Regions from separate parts of the Catenulispora sp. MAP12-49 genome, predicted to be linked through region 2. Evidence: riboswitches for the same ligand, from Rfam matches in the RefSeq annotation. Region 2 holds a riboswitch; each other region holds the start of a gene.
The links. Region 2 has a riboswitch for cobalamin ahead of ABIA35_RS12130 (HoxN/HupN/NixA family nickel/cobalt transporter). Riboswitches for the same ligand answer to the same signal wherever they lie in the genome.
Positions count from the first base shown of each region.

Region 1: it holds a riboswitch for cobalamin, as region 2 does, so the genes downstream of both, ABIA35_RS19140 (putative cobaltochelatase) here and ABIA35_RS12130 (HoxN/HupN/NixA family nickel/cobalt transporter) in region 2, are expected to answer to the same signal.
Region 3: it holds a riboswitch for cobalamin, as region 2 does, so the genes downstream of both, ABIA35_RS03360 (ABC transporter substrate-binding protein) here and ABIA35_RS12130 (HoxN/HupN/NixA family nickel/cobalt transporter) in region 2, are expected to answer to the same signal.
Region 4: it holds a riboswitch for cobalamin, as region 2 does, so the genes downstream of both, ABIA35_RS45890 (ribonucleoside-diphosphate reductase subunit alpha) here and ABIA35_RS12130 (HoxN/HupN/NixA family nickel/cobalt transporter) in region 2, are expected to answer to the same signal.

Region 1 covers NZ_JBGCCP010000009.1:198,435-202,609, forward strand. Annotated here, with positions in the region: gene cobO (cob(I)yrinic acid a,c-diamide adenosyltransferase) at 1-197, opposite strand, end outside; gene ABIA35_RS19140 (putative cobaltochelatase) at 197-2,269, opposite strand; cobalamin riboswitch at 2,357-2,483, opposite strand; gene ABIA35_RS19145 (hypothetical protein) at 2,589-2,768, shown strand; gene ABIA35_RS19150 (sulfite oxidase-like oxidoreductase) at 2,840-3,487, opposite strand; gene ABIA35_RS19155 ((2Fe-2S)-binding protein) at 3,618-3,953, shown strand; gene bfr (bacterioferritin) at 4,101-4,175, shown strand, end outside.
Region 2 covers NZ_JBGCCP010000004.1:445,389-449,563, reverse strand. Annotated here, with positions in the region: gene zwf (glucose-6-phosphate dehydrogenase) at 1-938, opposite strand, end outside; gene ABIA35_RS12135 (DsbA family protein) at 1,037-1,795, opposite strand; cobalamin riboswitch at 1,910-2,112, shown strand; gene ABIA35_RS12130 (HoxN/HupN/NixA family nickel/cobalt transporter) at 2,141-3,259, shown strand; gene ABIA35_RS12125 (NAD-dependent epimerase/dehydratase family protein) at 3,280-4,175, opposite strand, start outside.
Region 3 covers NZ_JBGCCP010000001.1:713,052-717,226, forward strand. Annotated here, with positions in the region: gene ABIA35_RS03350 (GNAT family N-acetyltransferase) at 1-443, shown strand, start outside; gene ABIA35_RS03355 (enoyl-CoA hydratase/isomerase family protein) at 468-1,298, shown strand; cobalamin riboswitch at 1,455-1,580, shown strand; gene ABIA35_RS03360 (ABC transporter substrate-binding protein) at 1,686-2,675, shown strand; gene ABIA35_RS03365 (FecCD family ABC transporter permease) at 2,685-3,887, shown strand; gene ABIA35_RS03370 (ABC transporter ATP-binding protein) at 3,884-4,175, shown strand, end outside.
Region 4 covers NZ_JBGCCP010000053.1:31,331-35,505, forward strand. Annotated here, with positions in the region: gene ABIA35_RS45875 (ScbR family autoregulator-binding transcription factor) at 1-453, shown strand, start outside; gene ABIA35_RS45880 (PPOX class F420-dependent oxidoreductase) at 512-901, shown strand; gene ABIA35_RS45885 (dihydrofolate reductase family protein) at 902-1,462, opposite strand; cobalamin riboswitch at 1,549-1,795, shown strand; gene ABIA35_RS45890 (ribonucleoside-diphosphate reductase subunit alpha) at 1,924-4,175, shown strand, end outside.

The sequences.
Region 1 (4,175 bases), on a different contig from region 2:
ATGCGCCACTTGGCGGACTTGACGAACTGGAACACCCCGATCGGCCAGCCCTGGTTCCAGCCGCGCAGGGCCAGGCCGAAGGCGGCGGTGGACTTCCCCTTGCCGGGGCCGGTGTGCACGATCGTCAGCGGCCGGTTGCGGCGCTGGCGCGTGGTGAGGCCGTCGTCGGGGACGGATGTGGGCTGGCCCTGCGGCATCAGGCGGCCTTCCGGTCGGAACGGGGTCGGTTGCCGTGCACCGCCGCGGTGAGTGCGTCGGCGGCGAGGTCGGTGAGGGGCATGTGGTCGGCGCCGAGGTCGGCGGCCAGGCGCGCGGCCAGCCCCAGGCGCACCGGCCCGGCTTCGCAGTCCACGACGACGGCGGTGCCGCCGAGGGCCGCGACGGCCTGGAGCAGGTGGGCGGCGGCGCGGCGGGTGTCGGCCAGGGGGTCCTTGGAGTGCGAGGCCTGTGTCGCGCGGCCGTCGGTGACGATCAGGACGAGCGGGCGCCGATTCGGATCGCGCATGCGCTCGACCCGCAGGACGTCGGCGGCCTGGAGCAGACCGGCGGCCAGCGGGGTGCGGCCGCCGGTGGGCAGCGAGGTGAGGCGGGCGGCGCCGGCGTCGACCGACCAGGTGGGCGGCAGCGCGACCTCGGCGCCGCGGCCGCGGAAGGTGACCAGGCCGACCTTGTCGCGGCGCTGATAGGCGTCCAGGAGGAGCGAGAGGATCGCGCCCTTGACGGCCGCCATGCGCTGGCGGGCGGCCATGGAACCCGAGGCGTCCACGACGAACAGGACGAGATTGCCTTCCCGGCCCTCGCGAATCGGCTCGCGGAGGTCTTCGGAGCGCAGGCGCAGCGCGCCTTCGCGACGGCCTCGGGCGACCTGCTGGGGCGCGGCGGCGTGGACGGTCGCGATCAGATGGAGACCGCGCGCGCCGGGGCGGGCGCCGACCGAGCGGCCGCCGGTGGCGCGGGCGCGGGAGCGGCGGCCCTCGGCGCCGGTGCCGACGCCCTCGACCTGTAACAGGCGGGCTTTGAAGGGCTCGCTGGGCGCGGTGGGTGCCTGGTCGCGCGAGGAGCCGGACGTCTGCTTCTGCTCAGCGGATGACTCTCCGGGTGAGGCGCCTGCAGAGGGCTCTGACTCGGCACTGTTGGACGGGCCGCCGGAAGTATCACCGCCGTCGGGACCACCCGAGCCGCCGCCGTCGGGCCCGCCGCCGTCGGGCCCGCCGGAGCCGGGACCGGGATCAGGATCCTCATCCCCGTCGTCCATGGCCTCGTCCAGCCGCTCCTCGTCCAGGCCCGGCGCGTCGAAGGGATGCCGCCGCCGGCGGTGCGGCAGGGCCAGTGTCGCCGCCTGCCGCACGTCCTCGGCGATCACGACGTCGCGCCCGGCCCACGCCGCGAGCGCCGTCGCGGCGCGTGCCGTCACCAGGTCCGCGCGCATCCCGTCGACCTCGAAGGCCGCGCAGATGCGGGTGATGCGCAGCAGTTCGGAGTCCGGCAGCCGCACCGCGGGCAGCAGCGCACGCGCCGCCTCGATGCGTGCGGCCGTCTCCTTGTCCGCCTGCTCCCAGGCCGCTGCGAAGCCCTCGGGGTCGGCCTCGTAGGCCAGGCGGCGGCGGACAACCTCGGCGCGTTCGGCCGGCTCGCGGCTGGCGCGGACCTCGACGGTCAGGCCGAAACGGTCCAGCAGCTGCGGGCGCAGCTCGCCCTCTTCGGGGTTCATGGTGCCGACCAGCAGGAAGCGGGCGGCGTGGCTGATCGAGACGCCTTCGCGCTCGACGTGGGCGACGCCCATCGCGGCCGCGTCCAGGAGCAGGTCCACGAGATGGTCGTGCAGGAGGTTGACCTCGTCGACGTACAGCAGGCCGCGGTGGGCGGCGGCCAGCAGGCCGGGTTCGTAAGCGGCGACGCCGGAGGCCAGGACCTTCTCCAGGTCCAGGGAGCCCACGAGGCGGTCCTCGGTGGCGCCGACCGGGAGTTCGATCAGGCGGGCCGGGCGTGACTGGGCCGCGGCGGCGGCCGGAGCGCCCTGGCCGGGCACCGCGTGCGGGCCGTCCGGGCAGGCCGGGTCGGGGGCCGCGGGGTCACAGGAGAACCGGCAGCCGGGGACCACCGCGATCTGCGGCAGCACCGCGGCCAGGGCGCGCACGATGGTCGACTTGGCGGTGCCCTTCTCGCCGCGGACGAGCACGCCGCCGACCGCCGGGGACACGGCGTTGAGCAGCAGGGCCAGCCGCAGGTCGTCGAGACCGACGACGGCGGTGAACGGGTACGGCGGCACGCCGGATCAGCTCCTCACGGGTATCCACGCCCGACAGGTCTCCTCAAGAGAACACGCCGCGGGGGCGGCGTGCCTGGGGCGGTCGTAGTCTCCTGACTCTCAGATCCGCGCGCCTGCCCGGCCTTCCCAGAACACTGATGTTCCAGTGGCATCTCAAGCGGGAGGCACTCCCTGATCACAGTGGCGGGACCGCTCCGGATTCGCACCGGATTCCTGCCGACCGTCCCGCGTGCAGCATCCCGCAGCGATCACCGGCCGTCAAACCGCGTCCAGGCGGCGCCGGGTGGCGCGATGTCCGGATGTATCCCTCAATGGGAGGGTGAGCGAGCGACGGCGCAGACCCCGTGTCCTGGGTGAATACGAGCTGGACGGCGGCGCGTTCGCGCCGGCGCGGGGTGAGCAACGCGACACGCCCGACCCCCAGGAGCCGCTCCGCACGCTCGGGCGGCCCGCCGGGTCGCTGTGGCGGGCCGTGCTGCGCCGGATCCGGACCAGCTGACCGGCGACCAGCTGACTGACGGCCGGCTGACGGGCGGCCAGCTGTCTGACGGCCGGCTGACTGGCGCCGGACTACAGCGGAGGCCCGTCCCCCGGGTCCTCCTGATAGGAGTACCGCTGTTCCTCCCACGGGTCGCCGATGTTGTGGTACCCGCGCTCCTCCCAGAACCCGCGGCGGTCCTCGGTGAGGTACTCGATGCCCCGGACCCACTTGGGCCCCTTCCAGGCGTACCGGTGCGGCAGGATCAGCCGCAGCGGGAACCCGTGCTCGGGGGTCAGGGGCGCGCCGTCGTGGTGGGTGGCGAACACGACGTCCTCGCGGAGCAGGTCCTCCAGGCGCAGGTTCGAGCTGTAGCCGTACTCGGCCCAGACGGTGACGTGCGTCGCGTCCGGGGCCGGCGGCGCCAGATCGACGATGGTGCGGCCGGAGACGCCGCGCCAGGAGGCGTCGAGCATCGTGAACTTGGTGACGCAGTGGAAGTCGGCGATCACCTCGACGGTGGGCAGCGCGCCGAACTCCTCGTGGAACCAGACCGCCTCCTCGCCGTCGGCGGTGGCCCCGGTGACCCGGAAGTCCCAGCTCGCGGGCTTGAAGCGGGGCACGGGGCCGTAGTGCAGCACCGGCCACTCGCCGCGCTGCATGCGCTGGCCGGGAGGGAGCCGCTCGTCAGCCCGCGCCGTCCCGGCGTCTGTGTCCACCCCTGATCCCGGCTGCCCCATGGAGACCATCGTCCCAGATGTGGTGCACGGCACGTACCGCGGGGACTTGGCAGCGGGCGATAGGTAGCTTAGGCTCCCCTAAGTACCGATCGATCGCCGCTGGCGACCTCGCAGACAGCCGGAGCCCCGCTTGTACGCCTGCATATGCCACGCGGTCACCACCGCCGAGGTGGACGCTGCCGTCGCGCTCGGCGCCAAGTCCGTCAAGCAGGTCCGCAAGGCCACCGGCGCGGGTTCGGCGTGCGGGACGTGCGTGAAGCGGCTGAGCTGCCTGCTGGCCGCAGCGCGGGTCGCGGACTCGGCGCCGCCGGAGGCCATGCCCGAGGCCGAGCGGCTGCCGGAGAGGACTCCGGTCCACGCTCCGGCCCACAAGCCGGCTCCGGTCCCGGTCCCCGCGGCACGCACCGCGACCCCGGTCTTCCAGCACGCGCCGCACTGCCCGGCCGCGCTGCCCGCCCTGGGCTGATCGCGGACCGCTCCACCGGCTGATCCGAGTCCCACTCCCCCGGCCGGTCCCGGCCCGATTCCGCGCGCCCAGGCACTCCCTCTTTCGGCGCAATCCGCGCACACGCCGTTACCCCACCGGTCGGCGGCTCTGGCAATATCGGACGCCATGCAGGGTGACAAGGACATCATCGCGTTCCTCAACGAGCAGCTCACCGCCGAACTGACGGCCATCAACCAGTAC
Region 2 (4,175 bases):
TACGTCTCGGTGGTCGACCCCGGCCGGACGCCATGGACGTCCGTGTAGCCCTCGTACTGGCCGCGCACGTACTCGTCGGGTTGAACGGTGCGCACGGCCCTGAGAGCGCGGGCACGCTCATCGAGGATGTCGGCGGCCGCGCCGGTGCGAGGGGCTTCCATGACCAGATAAGCGAGCATCTGGAGCATGTGGTTCTGGACGACGTCGCGCACCGCACCGGCCCCGTCGTAGAAGCCGCCGCGGTCGGCCACGTCGAAGTCCTCGGCCATGGTGATCTGCACGCCGCGCACGTGGTGGCGGTGCATGAGCTCGCTGAGCAGGGTGTTGGCGAAGCGGATCGTCAGCAGGTCCTCGATGGCGTCCTTGCCGAGATAATGGTCGACACGACGGAGCCGCTCCTCGGGGAAGTGCTCGCTGAGCTCCACCTGCAGTGTGCGCGCGGACTCGAGGTCGCGGCCGAACGGCTTCTCCACGATCAATCTGGCCTGGTCGGCGAGTCCGGCTTCCGCGAGGCACTCGGCGGCCTTGGCGTACAGATTGGGCGGGATGGCCAGGTAGTGCGCGAGGAAACGGCTCCCGCGCGTCTGCTCGGCAATCGAACGGAAGCTGGCGGGCTCGTCGTAGTCGACGCGCGCCACGCGCAGTAGGTCGGCGAAGCGTGAGAAGGCGTCCTCGTCGACCTCGCCGTGAGCCGCGACCGCGTCGTGCGCGTGTTCGCGCAGACGCTCGATGGTCCAGCCGCTGCGGGTGACGCCCACGACGGGCACGTCCAGCGATTGCTTGCGGACGAGTTCGTAGAGCGCGGGCAGCAGCATCTTCTTGGCGAGATCGCCGGTGATGCCGAACAGCACGAGCGCGTCGGCGGCTTGCGTGGCGTTCGCAACGGGCTGGGTCGGTCCGCTTTCCTGCTCCGCCGAGTCTCGCGTGGATCCGCTCATGTCTCAAAGCTATTCCGCGGATCGGAGCGCCAACCCGATGTCGGGGTCTGACTGCGGCATTCGGGTGACATTGCACGCCGGCGGAAAGCCTTCGCCGATCAGAGTGCCGGAAGCCCCGCGGCCTGGAACACCTGCCGCAGCACCGCCGGATCCGATCCGGCCAGCGACGCGCCGTCCTTGGACGCCTTCCAGAAGTTGTCCGGCAGTGTCAGGGCCTTGCCGTCGAGCATCAGCGTCGGTGTCCCCTGCAATTGCAGCGCGTTGAAGTCCGACCAGTTCTGCTGTACCAGGCCCTTGTAGGTGCCGGCGTTCACGCAGGACTCGAACGCCGGCGTGTCCAGGCCTGGCACCTGCTTGGCCAAGGCGATCAGCGTCGCGGTGCTGCTGTAGCCGTCGGTGGTCTCGTCCGGCTGGTTGGCGAACAGCACGTCGTGGTACTCGTCGAACTTCCCGGCCTGCGCGGCGCAGGCCGCGGCGTTGCCGGACTGCAACGAGCCGCTGCCGTTGTCCTTGGTGTCGATCAGCGTCACCGGATGGAACAGCACCCGCAAGGTCCCCTTCGCCGCGTACGCCTTGTACACGGACGCCGATCCGGTCTCCAGCGCCCTGCAGAAGGGGCAGCGGAAGTCCTCGAAGATCGTCAAGGTGTGCGGGGCCGTCGCCGGACCGTAGGCCAGGGCCGTGGCCTTGTTCGCAGGGTTCGCATACTTGTCGGCGACCATCGAGCCGTCGGTCAGCGGGACGTAGGCCTTCGGCTTGGCAGAGTTCGAGCTCACCGCGATCCCGACTCCGACCGCGGCGCCGATCACCACCACGACGGTCGCGAGGATCCCCACGCGGCGGCCTTGCATGCTCATAGCCCATCCCTCAGCGACGTCGAAATCCAGATCCAACAACGTCCCGGATCTGACCACCGCGCCGCGGTGGCGTCAAGCCGAGCGGGCGCGCCTTGCCCAGTTTCGGGCCGCTCGCTACGGTGACCATGCCGTGGTGCTCGGGAAGACCGGTGGAAAACCGGAGCGGCCCTCGCCACTGTGATCGGGAATGCACCGGCTCCATGCCGGCCGCGCGGAGTACGCGCGGCGGCGGCCACTGGACGCGACCGCGTCTGGGAAGGCGGAGCCGGGGCGTCGACCCGTCAGCCAGGAGACCGGCCACGGCACCGAGAATCGACCATCCACGAGGTGCTGGAGGCGAGCCGCGTGAGCGTGCCTGCGAACAACCCTGACCGGCCTGTCCGGAATCCGTCCTCGGCGCCGCTGCGCTGGCTCCGTACCGACTGGCTGCGCTTCGCCGGTCTGCTGGCGGTGATCGTGGGGATGCACGTCGCGGCGTTCGGGATCCTCGCCGGCCTGGTCGCCCCGCATCACTACACCGTCGGCAAGCAGGTCTTCGGATTCGGCCTCGGCATCACCGCCTACACCCTCGGCATGCGCCACGCGTTCGACGCCGACCACATAGCCGCGATCGACAACACCACGCGCAAGCTGATGGCCGACGGCAAGCGGCCGGTGTCCGTCGGATTCTGGTTCGCGCTCGGACACTCGACGATCGTCGTCGCGCTGGCCGCGGCGATCGCCGCCGGAGCCCGGCAGGCCACGGACCTCACCGACGACAAGTCCGGCACGCGGCAGTCGCTCGGCGTGGTGTCCACGACTGCCTCGGGCACCTTCCTGTACCTGATCGGCATCCTGAACCTGGTCGCGCTGATCGGGATCTACAAGGTGTACAAGGCGATGCGGCGCGGCGAGTACGACGAGGCCGCCCTGACCGCGCAGCTGGACAAGCGCGGCTTCATGAACCGGATCCTGGGCCGGCTCACCAAGTCCATCAGCCGCCCGGGCCAGATGTACCCGGTCGGACTGCTCTTCGGCATCGGCTTCGACACCGCCACCGAGGTGCTGCTGCTGGCCCTGGCCGGCTCCAGCGCCGCGGCCGGCCTGCCCTGGTACGCGATCCTGTGCCTGCCGCTGCTGTTCACCGCGGGCATGACCTTGTTCGACACCCTCGACGGCACCTTCATGAACTTCGCCTACCACTGGGCTTTCTCCAACCCGATCCGCAAGGTCTACTACAACCTCACCATCACCGGCCTGTCGGTGGCCGTCGCCCTGATCATCGGCAGCGTCGAGCTCGTCGGCGTGGTCCACGACCAGTTCGGCGTCGTCAACCCGGTCACCGACTGGATCGCGAACCTGAACCTGAACAATGTGGGGTTCGTCATCGTCGGCGCGTTCGTCGCGGTCTGGGCGGCCGCGATCGCCTATTGGAAGATCGCGCGGGTCGAACACCGGTGGGACGTCACTGGGCAGGAGCCGTAGCGGCCGTTCGCCCTGGAACTTCACCGCGCGACCGTGACCCTCGGCGCCGCGATCATCTCCTTCAGCCCGACCTCGATCGGCGTCGGCTGTATGCCGAAGCGCTCGGTGGCGGCTGTGGAGTCCATGACGAACGGCTTGCGGAACTGGTACTGCGTCTCGCGCATCTCGCGGACGATCGGGTCGGTGAGGCCGCCGAGCCAGAGCATTGCGGCGGGCAGGGCGGAAAGGCGGGGCTCTGGCTTGGCGGCGAGGTAGGCGGCGGCGGTGGCCAGGTCGCGGATGGAGGCCGGGGCGGGGCTGGGGGTGTGCCAGGCGCGGCCCCAGGCGTGTTCGTCGTCTGCGATGGCTACCAGCATGCGGGCGACGTCGGCGACGTGGGTCCAGGTGTGCGGGGCGTCGGGGTCGGCGGGGACGGCGGCGCGCTTGCCGGCCAGGATCTTGGGCAGGACGGCGATGCTGAACAGGGTCTGGGTGCCGGCTCCGAGGTAGTCCGAGGAGCGGATCTCGGCAGTGCGCAGGTCGCCGGCTTCGTGGGCGGCGAGGGCTTCTTCCCACATGCGGGCGCGGACGCCGGCCTTCGTGCCGGCTGGCCGCAGGGGGTGCTGCTCGGTCATGGGGCCGTCCGGCGGGCCGTAGACGTACAGGTTGCCGGTGGTGATCAGCACCGCGCCGGTGGTGCGGGCGGCGTGCAGGAAGGCGGCGGCCAGGGGCGGCCAGTCGAGGGGCCAGCGGTTGTAGGGCGGGTTGGCGCAGTTGTAGAGGGCGGTCGCGCCGGTGCCGGCCTCGGCGAGCGCCGCCGCGTCCGAGGCGTCGGCGGCGATGCGCTCGATGCCGGGATGGTCGGGGCCGGTGCCGCGACGGGTGATGACGCGGACGTGCTCGCCGCGGTCGGCGAGGAGGGTGGCGGTGGCCGTGC
Region 3 (4,175 bases), on a different contig from region 2:
ACATCGACCTGACCAGCGAGGTCCATGCCGACGTGCCGACCGACGCCCCGCTGATGTTCCTGCTCGCCGATCCCCGGCAGGCGGTGCCGCGGCTGCAGGACGATGTGTATGTGCGGCTCGTGGATGTGGACCGGGCCCTGACGGCGCGGCGGTACGCGGCGCCGGTGGACGCGGTGTTCGAGGTCTCGGATCCGTTCTGCCCGTGGAACACCGGACGGTGGCGGCTCAGCGGTGATGCTTCCGGAGCCGTCTGCGAGCGGACCACGGATCCGGCGGATCTGGTGCTCGGGCCGCGCGAGCTCGGGTCGGCCTACCTCGGCGGCTTTGCGTTGGCCGCGCTCGGCCGGGCGGGTCGGGTCGAGGAGCTGCGGCCGGGGGCGCTGGCCGAGGCGTCGCGGGCTTTTGTGAGCGATATCGCGCCGTGGCTCCCGTTCGGCTTCTGACCTCCATCTCATACTGTGGGCACCATGAACGAGGTATCGGAGAAGGATTACAACGGCGTACTCCTGCGGCGGCACCCGGCGTCCGGCAACGGCGTGGTCGCGGAGATCGTGCTGAACCGCGCTTCGGCGATGAACGCCATCTCGACCGGGATGGCCGCGGCGATCCGGGACGTCGCGCCGGAGCTGGCCGAGGACCCGGCGGTGCGCGCCGTCGTGGTGTCGTCGGCGCCGCCCGCGGCCGAGGGGAAGAACCACGCGTTCTGCGTCGGCGTGGACCTCAAGGAGCGCAACCAGATGAGCGACGCCGAGCTGGTCGCCACCCGGCCGGCGTTCCGGCGGACGTGGGGCGCGTTCGGCTCGCTGCCGATGCCGGTCATCGCCGCGGTCTCCGGCTACGCCCTGGGCGGCGGCTGCGAGCTGGCGCTGGGCTGCGACCTGATCGTGGCCGACGACGGCGCGGTGTTCGGGCTGCCCGAGGTCTCGGTCGGCGTGATCCCCGGCGGCGGCGGGACGCAGACGCTGGTGCGGCGCGTGGGCATGAACCGCGCCGCGGACCTGATCTTCACCGCGCGCCGCATCGACGCCGACGAGGCCGACCGGTTCGGGATGGTCGACCGGCGGGTGCCGGGGACCTCGACGGCCCGCGGGGCGGCGCTGGAGCTGGCGCAGCAGATCGCGAAGAACTCGCCGATCGGGGTGCGCAACGCCAAGCACGCGCTGAAGGTCGGCGCGGACCTGCCGCTGGCCGCCGGGCTGGACGTGGAGGACGGGGCGTGGCGGGCCACGGCGTTCTCGGCGGACCGGGCCGAGGGCGTGCGGGCGTTCGTGGAGAAGCGGGCGCCGGTCTGGCCGTGAGGCAGCGCGGGGGTTCTGAAGTAGCGCAGAGGCCTTGAAGCGGCGCAGAGGTCTTGGAGTAGTGCAGAGGCCTTGGAGTAGCGCAGAGGCCCTGGAGTAGCGCAGATCACCGGCCGTCGCCCCTTTTGTCGTTAGGCGAGTGCCCGAGTGCTTGCTAGCGTCATGGGCGACGGCGGTGCGCCGTCCACATCGTGTGCAGCGAAGCCGGTGAAAATCCGGCGCTGTCCCGCAACTGTGAGCTCCCTGCCGGGAGCGAGCCAGGTCGCCTCATGCGATGTGCCAAGGTTCGGCCCTCGAGGTTCGGGGCGGTCCGGCTGTGTGCGCGTCACGCCTGCCTGGGTCGGCGCGCGCGGCGGGGACCGCGGATCAGCCGGAGGAGCTGACCTCGTGCATTCTCGTCTGCACAATTCGACGCGGCGCGTGGCCGTCGGCCTCGTCGCGGCCTCGGCGCTGCTGGCCGCCGGGTGTTCGTCGTCGAAGTCGGCGTCGGCCCCGGCCGCTTCCGGCAGCACGTCGGCCACGTCCGCCGCCTCGTCCGCGGCCGCCTTCCCGGCCACGATCACCGCCAAGAACGGCGCGGTGAAGCTGGCGGCCGAGCCGAGGAAGATCGTGTCGCTGTCGCCGTCGGCCACCGAGGACTTGTTCGCCATCGGTGCCGGCTCGCAGGTCACGGCGGTCGACGACCAGTCGGACTTCCCCGCGAGCGCTCCGAAGACCACGCTGTCCGGCTACAAGCCGAACGCCGAGGCGATAGCGAAGTACAACCCGGATCTGGTGGTCGTCGCCGACGACAGCTCGCAGATCGTGGAGCAGCTCGGCAAGCTGAACGTCCCGGTCCTGTGGTTCGACGCCCCGAACACTCTGGACGACGCCTACACCCAGATCACCGGACTCGGCGCCGCCACCGGCCACACCGCCGCCGCGGCCACCGAGGTCGCCGGCATGAAGCAGCAGATCACCGAGGCGATCGCGGCCACGAAGAAGCCGGCCACGCCCCTGAAGTACTACTACGAGGTCGGCACCCCCGGGAACTACAGCGCCACCTCCAAGACCTTCATCGGCTCGATCTTCGCCCAGTTCGGCCTGACCAACATCGCCGACCCGGCCGACAAGACCGGCGGCCGCTACCCGCAGCTGTCCGACGAGTACCTGGTCACCGCGGCCCCCGACCTGATCTTCCTGGCCGACACCAAGTGCTGCCAGCAGACCTCCGCCACCGTCGCCGCCCGCCCCGGCTGGTCCGCGATCCCGGCGGTGAAGAACGCGGCGAAGGGCACGGTCGTCGGCATGGACGACGACATCGCCTCCCGCTGGGGCCCGCGCCTGGTGGATCTGGTGCAGCAGATCTCGAAGGCCGTGAACCAGGCCCAGGGCTGAGCCACCGCGATGCGGCGGCAGGGAGCGGACGCGGATGCCGACGCGGCGGCGGCGGGGGGCGCCGAAGCCGCGGCGGTCGACGCTGGGCAGGTGACGGCGGCGGCCGACGGCGGCCGGACTGATCTCCGCGCGACCACCAGCGATCTGACTCCCCCGCGCCGCCGCCTCGCCCGCTTCACCATCGCTCGCCCGACCATCGCGCTCCTCGCCGCGACTGCGGTCCTCTTCCTCGCCGTCCTGGTCTCCAGCCTCGGCGGTGCCGCGGGCCTTCCGGTCGCCGGCACCGCCAAGGCGCTGCTGGACAAGCTGCCCTTCGTCGACCTGCACACCGGGCTCGGGCCGGTGCAGCAGAGCGTGCTGGACCAGATCCGGCTGCCGCGCGTCGTCCTGGCCACGCTGGTCGGGGCGTTGCTCGCGCAGGCGGGGGCTGCGTATCAGGGTGTCTTCCGCAATCCGCTCTCCGATTCCGGGACCATCGGGGCCTCCGCCGGTGCCGGGATGGCCGCGACTCTCGTCATCGTCTACGGCGGCGGGCCCGAGCACACCGTGGCGGGGATCGGTGCGGTGCCGCTGGCCGCGTTCGTCGGGGCGCTCGGCGGGGTGCTGGCCAGTTATGTGCTCGGCACGCTCGTGGGTCGGGGCGGGACCGCATCGCTCATCCTCGCCGGGGTCGCGGTCAGTTCGTTCGTCGGGGCGGTGCAGGCGTTCGTCATGCAGCGGAGCACCACCGATGTGCGGCAGGTGTACTCGTGGCTGTTCGGGAGTTTCGCCTCCGCCGACTGGTCGCTGGTGCGGTTGGCGCTGCCGTATGCCGTCATCAGTGTCCTCATCGTCACGGTGCACGCGCGGCATCTGGACGTCCTCGCGCTCGGTGATGACGAGGCCGCCACGCTCGGCCTGAACCCGGTGCGCACCCGGCTGATCGTGCTGGCCGCGGCCTCGCTGGCGACCGCGACGGCGGTGGCGGTCAGCGGGATCATCGGCTTCGTGGGGCTGGTGGTGCCGCATGTCGTGCGGCGGGTCGCCGGGCCCGGGCACCGGCTGCTGCTGCCGATGAGCCTGCTGGTGGGCGGTGCGTTCCTGGTGCTGGCCGACCTGCTCGCGCGGACCGCGCTGGCGCCGGCCGAGCTGCCGATCGGGGTGGTGACCTCGTTCGTCGGGGCGCCGTTCTTCCTGGTGATCCTGCGGGCGACGCGGGAGCGGGACCGGTGAGCGCGGTCAAGGCCGCCGGGGTGCGGGTGAGGCTGGACCACAAGCCGATCCTGCACGGGGTCGACCTCGCCGTGGCCTCCGGCTCCTGGCACGCCGTGCTCGGTCCGAACGGCGCGGGCAAGTCCACGCTGCTCAAGGCGATCGTCGGCATCCTGGCGTACCAGGGCGACATCCGGGTCGGCGGGGAGTCGGTCGCGAAGCTGTCCGCCAAGCACCGGGCCCGGCTGATCGCCTACGTCCCGCAGCAGCCGCAGCTGCCCGGCGACATGACCGTCGCCGAGTACGTCC
Region 4 (4,175 bases), on a different contig from region 2:
CCGGCCAAGGCGAGTCTGGTCGTGGCGATCCTGCGCGAGTGCTACGAGCAGTGGCCCGCGGTGATCGCCGAAGCCCGGCCGGGCAACGACCGCGTGCTGGACCTGCTCGGCGAGATCTTCGCCCGGGTGGCGGCGCAGATCCGCGAGGACCCCGTCGTCCGCGCGACCGTCCGCCTGCAGGCCGAGCGCTCCCAGATCGCCGAGCCGGTGCCCCTGCCCTTCGTGGACTGGATCGCCACCGCGACAGGGCTCTTCCACACCGCCGCCGAACAGGGCGAACTGCGCCCCGGCGCCGATCCCGCGGCCCTGGCCCGGGCCTCGATCGCCGGCTTCCAGGGCGTCCAGCACGTGTCCGGCATCCTGGCGGGCCACGCCGACGTCGCCGACCGGGTCGCCGAGTGGTGGGCCGTGATGCGCACGGGCATCGCAGCCCCCGGCGATCACGATTCGTGATCGCAGCAAGTCCGACTCTCTCCTTGCCCGTTCCCGCACACCGCGTTGGAGTAGAGGCATGTCCGTCATCCCCGATTCCCACGCCGACCTGCTCGAGCGCCCGGTCTTCTGCCACCTGGCGACCATCCGCGCCGACGGCACCCCGCACGTGAACCCCATGTGGTTCCTGTGGGACGGCGAGTTCCTGTCCTTCACCACCTCGACCAAGCGCGCGAAGTACCGCGAGCTCAGCGAGCGCCCGAGCGCCGCGGTCTCGATCAACGACCCCGAGGCGCCGTACCGCTACCTGGAGCTGCGCGGCACCGTGGAGCGCATCGAGCCGGACCCGGAGGGCGAGTTCTTCGCCGTCCTGGCCGACCGCTACGCGCTGCCGATGGACGGCCCGGTGGGCGACGCGCCGGCCCGCGTGCGGATCTACCTGCGGCCGGCGCACGCGACCTTCCAGTAGTCAGCCCACGACGGCGTAGCGCAGGAACACGACGCCGCCGGCGAAGCGGCGCTCGTCCACCAGTTCCAGCGACACGCGCACATCCTGGGGCAGGGCGGGCTTGCCGCCGCCCACCAGGATCGGGTTCAGCAGCAGCTGGATCTCGTCCACCAGGCCCGCGGCGATCGCCTGGCCGGCCAGCTCGGCACCGCCGATGGTCAGGTCCGAGGGCGAGGCCTCTTTGAGCCGCCGGACGGCGTCGGCGTCGAACTCCCGCTCCAGCCGTGTCTGAGCGGTCGACACGGATTCGAGCGTCCGCGAGTAGACGATCTTCTCAGCCGCCCGCCAGATCCCCGCATAGTCCCGGGCCACAGGGGATCCGCCGGGACTCGCGCCCTCGGTCTCCCAGTAGCGCATCGTCTCGTACATCCGGCGGCCGTAGAGGTACGTGCCGACGTAACGTTCGAGGTCGTTGACGAACATGTGCACCTGTTCGTCGGGCGCGGCCCACTCGAACGCGCCGCCGGCGTCCTCCACGTACCCGTCGAGCGAGGCGATCGCCGAATAGATCAACTTGGCCATGCTCCATCCTTGCATTGTGGACTGAATCTTGCAGAAGCCCTCTGACATACAGCATGTTGATTGGAGATTCCGGCCCGCCACAAGATATGGTGTCCGACGCAGCTGGTTCGGCCGCCTCCCCCGACAGGGCGACGGCCGAGGCAAGAGGGAACCCGGTGCGAAACCGGGACTGCCCCGCAGCGGTGAGTGGGAACGACCGCCGTCGTGCACACTGGGCCACCGAACGCCTTCGGGCGGGCCTGGGAAGTGACGGCCAGTAGGGTCCCGGAGCGCTTTTCGGCTCCCCGGGAACGCCCGCGAGTCCGAAGACCTGCCAGCGGTGCCGTGCCCGGACGTGGGGCACGGCTGGTCCGACGCCGCGTGGGACGGCTGACGGCGGAACGCGTCGCGACTTCAGCGCGCCTTCCGGTGTCTGCTCGCCATCGGTCCGGACCGGACCTACGACTGGCGAGGAGAAGGTTGTGACGGTCACCCTGGAGCAGGCCACGGCTGGTGCGCAGGTTGCTGAGGCCGATCAGGTCGCGGAAACCGAGCACGCTCTGGAACAGCGGATCACCGTCTGGTCCGCCGACCTGCCCGACGTCGACCCGGGCCGCGTCGCCCGCAAGACCTTCGCGGGCCTGCCGCCGGCCGCGACCGCGGAGCAGATCGCCGACCTCGCCGTCCAGAGCGCCGCCGAGCTGATCGGCGAGGAGCCGCAGTACTCGAAGCTCGCAGCGCGCCTGCTCGCTGAGGTCGTCGCCGCCGAGGCCGCGGGCCAGGGCGCGACCTCCTTCAGCGCGTCCATCGCCGTCGGGCATCGGGAGGGCCTGATCGGCGACGTGACCGCGGACCTGGTCGCCGCCTCGGCGGCGGAGTTCGACGCGGCGATCGACCCCGACGGCGACCTCCGGTTCGAGTACTTCGGGCTGCGCACCGTCTACGACCGCTACCTGCTGCGCCACCCGGTGACCCGGCGCGTCATCGAGACGCCGCAGCACTTCCTGCTGCGCGTGGCCGCCGGGCTGTCGCAGGACCCGCAGGAGGCGATCGGCTTCTACCGCCTGATGTCCTCGCTGGCCTACCTGCCCAGCTCCCCCACGCTGTTCAACTCCGGCACCCGGCACACCCAGATGTCGTCGTGCTACCTCGTGGACAGCCCGCGCGACGAGCTGGACTCCATCTACGACCGCTACCACCAGGTCGCGCGGCTGTCGAAGTTCGCCGGCGGCATCGGCATCGGCTTCTCCCGCGTCCGCTCGCGCGGCGCGCTGATCCGCAGCACCAACGGCCGTTCCAACGGCATCGTGCCGTTCCTGCGCACGCTGGACTCCTCGGTCGCGGCGGTCAACCAGGGCGGCCGGCGCAAGGGCGCGGCGTGTGTGTACCTGGAGCCGTGGCACCCGGACATCGAGGAGTTCCTGCAGCTGCGGGACAACACCGGCGAGGACGCGCGCCGCACCCACAACCTGAACCTGGCCAACTGGATCCCGGACGAGTTCATGCGGCGGGTCGAGGCCGACGGCGTCTGGTCCCTGATGGACCCGGATCAGGTGCCGGAGCTGCCGGACCTGTGGGGCGCGGAGTTCGACGCGGCGTACCGCGAGGCCGAGGCCGAGGGCCGCTACGCCCGCCAGGTCTCGGCGCGCGAGCTGTACGGGAAGATGATGCGCACGCTGGCGCAGACCGGCAACGGCTGGATGACGTTCAAGGACGCCTCCAACAACCTGTGCAACCAGACCGGCGTTCCCGGTAACACCGTGCACCTGTCGAATCTGTGCACGGAGATCATCGAGGTCTCCTCCGACGCCGAGACCGCGGTCTGCAACCTGGGCTCGATCAACCTGGCCGCGCACCTGACGCCGTCCCGGGACGCGGTCGACTGGGACCGGCTGCGCGCCACGGTCCGCACCGCCGTCGTCTTCCTGGACCGCGTCATCGACATCAACTACTACCCGAGCGAGCAGACCGCGGCGTCGAACCCGCGCTGGCGTCCGGTCGGGCTGGGCCTGATGGGGCTGCAGGACGCGTTCTTCGCCCTGCGGCTGCCGTTCGACGACCCGCGGGCCCGGGAGCTGTCGACCCGGATCTCCGAGGAGATCTACCTGACGGCGCTGGAGACCTCGGCCGGGCTGGCCGAGGAGTTCGGCGCGCACCCGGCGTTCGCGGACACCCGCGCGGCCCGCGGCGCGCTCCAGCCCGACCTGTGGAACGTCGCCACCTCCCCGGAACTCGCCACGCGCTGGTCCGAGGTCCGCGGCCGGATCGCGGCCACCGGCCTTCGCAACTCGCTGCTGGTGGCGATCGCCCCGACCGCGACCATCGCCTCCATCGCCGGCTGCTACGAGTGCATCGAGCCGCAGGTGTCGAACCTGTTCAAGCGCGAGACGCTCTCGGGCGAGTTCCTGCAGATCAACAGCGCGCTGGTCGGCGAGCTGAAGGCGCTGGGGCTGTGGACCCCGGCGGTGCGCGAGACGATCAAGCGCGCCGAGGGGTCGGTGCAGGGCGTCGAGGCGCTGCCGGCGGAGATCAGGGCCCTGTACCGGACGGCGTGGGAGCTGCCGCAGAAGGCGCTGATCGACCTGGCCGCCGCGCGCGGGCCGTTCGTCGACCAGTCGCAGTCGCTGAACCTGTTCCTGGCCGCGCCGACGATCGGGAAGCTGTCCTCGATGTACATGTACGCGTGGAAGGCCGGGCTGAAGTCGACGTACTACCTGCGCTCGCGGCCGGCGAC